Regions from separate parts of the Sanguibacter sp. Leaf3 genome, predicted to be linked through region 2. Evidence: riboswitches for the same ligand, from Rfam matches in the RefSeq annotation. Region 2 holds a riboswitch; the other holds the start of a gene.
What was found. A riboswitch is a leader RNA that binds a small molecule or an ion and turns the genes downstream of it on or off. The one in region 2 is predicted to bind S-adenosylmethionine.
Positions count from the first base shown of each region.

Region 1 (3,199 bases), on a different contig from region 2:
AAGGGGGCGGCGAGCAGGATCGCCGGGCGCTCGGGGCGGGCGAGGTCGGTCGAGAGCACCGTGTACGCCTTGGTGACCGCGGTCAGGACGTCGCCGAGCGGCACGTCGATCGTGTCGGTCACGAGGCCCGGCTCGTCGAGCTGGACCCACGTGGCTCCGGCGGCGGCGAGAGCGCGGAGCAGCTCGACGTAGACGGGGAGCAGGTCTGCGAGGCGCGAGAGCGGCTCGAAGCCCGCGGGGGCGTCGTCGGCGGCCTTGCTCAGCAGCAGGAAGGTCACCGGTCCCACGAGGACGGGCCGGGTCGTCACGCCGTCGGCCAGCGCCTCGGTGAGCTGTCGGACCACGCGGTCGGAGGCGAGGCGGAAGGCCGTCGACGGCCCGATCTCTGGGACGAGGTAGTGGTAGTTGGTGTCGAACCACTTGGTCATCTCGAGCGGGGCGTCGTCGCCCTCGCCGCGTGCCGCGCGGAAGTACCCGGCGAGGTCGAGGTCGCCGTCGGCCGTCGCGAAACGGGGCGGGACGGCCCCGACGGTCACAGCGGTGTCGAGCACCTGGTCGTAGTAGGAGAAGGTCTCGGGCACGGCGCCGTCGGTCGCGGAGAGGCCGAGCGCCACGAGACGGTCGCGGGTCGCCTTGCGCAGGGAGGCTGCGGTCTCCTCGAGCTGGTCGGCGTCGATGCGGCCGGCCCAGAAGGACTCGACGGCCTTCTTGAGCTCGCGGCGCGGTCCGATGCGGGGGTAGCCGAGGATGGTCGCCGCCGGGAATGTGACAAAGGTCGGGTTCTGCTGGATAGAGCTGAGCTCAGTACGTGTCGTCATGGGTCATCCCTCTAGATCAGTGCTGCGGTTGGTTGGGATGCGCCGACCCACGGCCCGCTGGCCAGGTCGGGACCAGCGTCGGCAGGTGCCGGGTGCGCTGGTCCGCCGCCGAGGTGTACGCCCTCGAGCAGGTCTAGTGCGGCTTCGTGCTTGTTGAAGGTGTAGACGTGCAGGCCCGGGGCTCCGGCTGCGAGGACGGCCTCGGCCAGCTCGACCGACGCCCGGATGCCGCGGGCGTGCCGCGCGGCGGGGTCGGCGAGGGACTCGAGGTCGCGGACGAGGGCCCTCGGGGCGGGGACGCCCGTGAGGGTCTCGACCCGAGCGAGGCGCGCTGGGTCGGTCATGGGGAGCAGGCCGGCGAGGATCGGGAGGGTGACTCCCGCGCGCCGGGCCTCGTCCACGAAGCCGACATAGCTGTCGGCCTCGTAGAACAGCTGGGTGATCGCGAAGTCGGCGCCGGCCTGCTGCTTCTCGAGCAGCCGCTGCACCTCCTGCGACCGCGTGGTGCCGGCTGCCGCGTTGCCGTCGAGGAAGGTCGCGACGGCGATGGTCAGCGGACGGGCGGCCGAGCGCAGGGCGGAGGAGGGGTCGTCCGCGCAGCGCTGGGCCTCGACCTCGCGCAGCAGTGCGACGAGCTCGTCGCTCGAGTTGATGCCCTCGGGGTGCGGCTCCCAGTCGGGCTGGTCGCGCGGGGGGTCGCCGCGGAGCGCGAGGAAGCTGCGGACACCCTCGGCGAGGAACTCGTCGATCACCTCGGCGACGTTGTCGCGGGAGGCGCCGACGCAGGTGAGGTGCGCGATCGGCAGCACCGGGGCGTGCTCGAGGATGCGCCTCACGACGGTCTGCGCGGTGGTCCGGTCCCCACCTGCTGCGCCGTAGGTGACCGACACGAAGTCGGGCCTGGCGGCGATCAGGTGGTCGACCGTGCTCCAGAACTTCGGCGCCGCGGCAGGGTTGCGGGGCGGCATGAGCTCGAAGGAGATCGTCGGGCGCTGCCGGGACGGGCGCGCTGCGGGCCGCCCCGGCGGGGCGGTCGCGGAGCTGCCCCCGGCGGGGGTCGGTGGGACGTCGGAAGCCGTCATGAGTTCACTCCATCGGACCTGGCGTTAGCACCCGCACCCATCAGGAGGCTTCCATAGTGGGGGGTTGCTGCGGTGTCGTCGAGCCAGGACTCTCAACCGCTCTGGATGGTGTCCCTGAATCTAGACGGCATCCACCAGGCGGTCCAGGCTCTGCCCGAGGAGTGAGACGGGCGTCTCGTCAGCGAAGACGGCGACGCGGCTCGCGGGGCGGGAACTCGCCGTCGTCCGAGCCGTCGTCGGCCGAGAAGAGCAGGTCGTGGAGGACCACCTGGACCTGCTCGACCCGCGGGACGTCGTGCAGCGTGACCCCCGCCTTGTCCGTCGCGTCCGAGATGACGAGGGTGCCGCAGCCGAGCAGGCGGTCGGTGAGGCTCTTCTCGTAGGACACGTCGTTGATGCGGTAGAGCGGGATGTCCCGACCCGTGCGCGTGAGGATGCCGCTGCGGGTGATGAGCCGACGGTTGGTCACCGTGTAGCGCGAGGTCACCCACCGCAGGAAGGGCAGCAGCACCCAGCCGACGAGCACCACGAGCAGCACGACACCACCCGCGAGCAGGATCCAGCCGCGCGCGGAGCTCTCCGGGAGCAGCACGACGAGGGCGACCGCGGCCGCGAGGAGCACGACGAAGAGCGCGATCGCCCCGAACAGCGCCTTGACGTGGGTGCGGAGGTTGAGGACGACGTGCTCGCCCTCGGCGAGAGTGCTCTGGATTCCCATGCCGGAATCTTCGCACCGCTCGCCCGCCGGCACTATCCCCGGTCGGGAGCGGGATCGAGCATCCTGTGCGTCCAGCGCTCCCACGGCGGGCTGACGGCCCAGTTCACCTCGAGGGTGCGTCGGGCCCAGCGGAACCTGCGGGCCAGGCTCGCCGGTGACTGGAAGGTCCTGCCGGAGACCCCGACGGTCAGCGCGCGGTCGTACCTGACGCGCGCCGAGCTGCCGAGCTGGAAGCTCAGGTCGGTGTCGTCGTGCACCTGCGGGTCGTCCCTGTGCACCAGGTGCCTCACGCCGTGCCACGCCGAGACGCGCAGCGCCATGTTCGAGCCCCACAGCGGCACGTTCGCGACGGCCGCGCGCATCCCCCAGAAGTACCCGCGCATGTAGAAGACGCGCGCGAGGTGGCCGCGCACGGGCGGGAGGTCGTAGAAGGTCCCGGCGCCCGTCACCGCGCTGAGCGTCGGGTCGGCGTCGAAGACCGACGCGATCCGCGCGAGCCAGTCGCCCGGGGGCAGGCTGTCCGCGTCGCACCGCGCGATGATCCCGCCCTCGACGGCGTCGTAGCCCCGGGACGCCGCAGC
Region 1 is NZ_LMRH01000003.1:198,231-201,429, forward strand. Features, by position in the region: gene metE (5-methyltetrahydropteroyltriglutamate--homocysteine S-methyltransferase) at 1-818, opposite strand, end outside; gene ASG53_RS14310 (methylenetetrahydrofolate reductase) at 830-1,900, opposite strand; SAM riboswitch class I at 1,907-2,012, opposite strand; gene ASG53_RS14315 (PH domain-containing protein) at 2,079-2,618, opposite strand; gene ASG53_RS14320 (glycosyltransferase family 2 protein) at 2,651-3,199, opposite strand, start outside.
Region 1: another riboswitch for S-adenosylmethionine. It lies ahead of ASG53_RS14310 (methylenetetrahydrofolate reductase); the one in region 2 lies ahead of ASG53_RS01560 (ABC transporter permease).

Region 2 (3,199 bases):
CACCTGGTGGGACCGTAGCCCGGATGGTGAGAAGAAGTCCATCTATCCAGACTTCGTGTCAGCCTAAGATCTTCTTATGTATGACGTGAAGCGCCTCTCGCTGCTCCAGGACCTCTCGATGCTCGGGACGCTCGCCGCGGTCGCCGAGGTCAACGGCGTGACGGCGTCTGCGGTCTCCCAGCAGCTCAAGACCCTCGAGGACGAGGCCGGTGTCGACCTGCTCGTCCGGGACGGCAGACGCGTCCGTCTCACAGCCGCGGGAGACCTCCTCGTCGAGCACGCCGCCGAGGTCCTCGCCGCCCTCGAGCGGGCCCGAGGGGCTGTCGCCGCCCTCCAGGACGAGGTCGCCGGCGAGGTCACGGTGGCCGCGTACCCCAGCATCCTCGCGCCTGTCGGCAGCCGTCTGGCCGTCGCGGTGCGCGAGCGGCACCCCGGCGTCACCGTCCGTCTCGCCGAGACCGACGCGACCCGCGCGATGCCCGCGGTGATCCGCCGCGAGATCGACGCGGCTCTCGTCCTGCGCTACCCCGACGACGGCGACGAGGTCGTCCCCGGCGTCCGCACCCGCCGCCTCTTCGACGAGCGCTTCGTCGCGGTCGTGCCCGAGGCTCTCGGCGGTGTCGTCCTGCACGGCGGGCTCGGTGTGCTCGGGCGTGACAGGTGGATCGTCGGGGCGCCGACGCTGCCCTGCACCCGGTCGATCGTGTCCGCATGCCGGACGGCCGGCTTCACCCCAGACGTCCAGCACGAGGGGATCGGCTACCTCGCGGCCATCCAGCTCGTCGGGGCCGGGCTCGGCGTGACGGTCGTCCCCGAGCTCTCCGCACAGGTGCTGCCCGAGGGCGTGGTCGCGGTCCCGTGCGCCGTCCCGCAGCGTCAGGTCGCCCTCGCCTACCGCGACGGCGCCCAGGGGCACCCGGTCACTCACGCGCTGCTCGACGTCGCCGCCGAGGTCGGCCGCACGCTCAAGACCCGCCCGCTCTTCGGGGCGCACGCGGTGTGAGGGCCCGGGCCCGGGCCGCGGAACCACCGGGCCCGGGCCGCGGAGCCAGCGGGCTCGGGGCTGCCGGGCTGCCAGCTCACGGGGCGACCAGGCCGTGGGCTCGCCGGGCGGCGGGGCTCCGGTGACACGCTCGTACAGAGATTCACAAGGGTTAACAGAGGTTCACGCACGGCGTCGGGAGAGTCGCCCCACCAGGGCTGGACAGTGCTTGACCACGTCCTCAGAGCATGCCTAGGGTGTCGCCCAGGTCACGAGATCTCGCCCATGGCCCGGCAGGCGAGGCAGCAACCCCCAGATGGCAGCGGGGTGCTTCCGGGTATCGACCAGGCCGTCAGGATCCCTGACGGCAAGTGCCCCGACCACCCGACCGCGCGCAGCGCCGGTCGTGCACGCACCCGCACCCTCGCGTCTCGGACGTGCGCCTGCGCCCGGCCTCCCGGCCGACCGTGCAGTCGCCCAGCCCCGGCGCGGAGCCGTGCGCGGTGCGTCCGAGAGGAGTCCCCCTCGTGCGTGCCTATCTGCTGCGCCGCGCGCTCCAGGCCGTCTTCGTGCTCTGGGCCGCGTTCACCGCGACCTTCGCGATCTTGTACATGCTGCCGAGCAACCCCGTCGCGATCATGCTCGACGCCGGCGGCGAGGGGACGCAGGTCGACCCCGAGAAGGTCGCCGAGCTGACCGCGCGCTACGGCTTCGACAAGCCTGTGTGGGAGCAGTACCTCACGCGGCTGTGGGCGGCCGTCCGCGGCGACTTCGGCTCGTCGATCCAGACCGGCCAGCCCGTGACGGGCTCGATCCTCGACGCCCTGCCCGAGACCCTCAAGCTCGCCTCGATCGGCCTCGTGCTGGCCGTCGTGATCGGGGCCTCCCTCGCGCTCGTCGCCACCTGGACGCAGGCGCGCTGGCTCCGCCAGGCGCTCCTCGCGCTGCCGCCGCTCGGCGTCTCCGTGCCGACGTTCTGGGTCGGTCTCGTGCTGCTCCAGGTCGTCTCCTTCCAGTGGGCCCTGCTCCCGGCCATGGGCAACGTCGGCTGGCAGACCCTCGTCCTGCCGAGCCTCACCCTCGCGATCCCGACCTCCGCTGTGATCGCGCAGGTCCTGGCCAAGAGCCTGTCGACGACGTGGGACCAGCCCTTCGTCGAGACGGCCCGCGCCAAGGGCACCCCCAGGCTGCACATCCACCTGCGGGACGTGCTGCGCAACGCGGCCATCCCCACGCTCACGCTCGTCGGCATCACCGTCGGCAACCTGCTCGCCGGGTCCGTGGTCGTCGAGACGGTGTTCTCGCGCAACGGCATCGGGCGCCTCACCCAGCAGGCCGTGACCTTCCAGGACATCCCCGTCGTGCAAGGCCTCGTGGTCCTCTCGGCCGTCATCTTCGTCGTGGTCAACCTCGCGGTCGACCTCGTCTACCCAGCCCTCGACCCCCGCATCAGCCAGCGCACCCGCGCGGCCGTCTGAGAGGACGCACCATGTCAGACCTGACGATCACCGTCCGGGGTGCCTCGATGGGCCCAGCCGCCGGCACGACTGCCGGGCTCTCGTCCGCCGACGGGCTCGACCACGCGCTCGCCGAGGCCGCCGGCGGCCTCCACGACGCCGACGCCTGGGCTGTGCCCTCGCGCACCGAGCGCCTGCGCCGACGCGCCCTGTGGCTCGTGCGACGCCCGGGCCTCGTCCTCGCGGTCCTCGCCATCGCGCTCGCGCTCGCCTGGGCCTTCTGGCCGGCGGCCTTCGCGCCCTACAGCCCGACCGTGGGCGTCCCGGCCGACAAGCTGCAGGGCCCGAGCGCGCAGTACTGGTTCGGGACCGACTACCTCGGTCGTGACCTCTTCTCCCGCGTCGTGCACGGCTCGGCCCTGTCCCTCAAGGCCACCGCGATCGCCGTGGCCATCGCCCTCGTCGCCGGCTCGGGCATCGGGCTGGTGGCCGGCTTCGTCGGCGGGGTCGTCGACGACGTGCTCATGCGGGTGGTCGACGTCCTGCTGGCCGTCCCCGGTCTGCTGCTCTCCCTCGCCGTGGTCACGGTGCTCGGCTTCGGCACCACCAACGTCGCGATCGCTGTCGGCGTCGCCGCGGTGGCCTCGTTCGCGCGCGTCATGCGCGCCGAGGTGCTGCGGGTCCGCGAGTCCGTGTTCGTCGAGGCCGCCGCGGCCTCGGGCGTCGGACGCCTGACCATCGTGCGACGGCACGTGCTGCC
Region 2 is NZ_LMRH01000001.1:345,269-348,467, forward strand. Features, by position in the region: gene ASG53_RS01555 (LysR family transcriptional regulator) at 77-1,003, shown strand; SAM riboswitch class IV at 1,250-1,362, shown strand; gene ASG53_RS01560 (ABC transporter permease) at 1,510-2,460, shown strand; gene ASG53_RS01565 (ABC transporter permease) at 2,472-3,199, shown strand, end outside.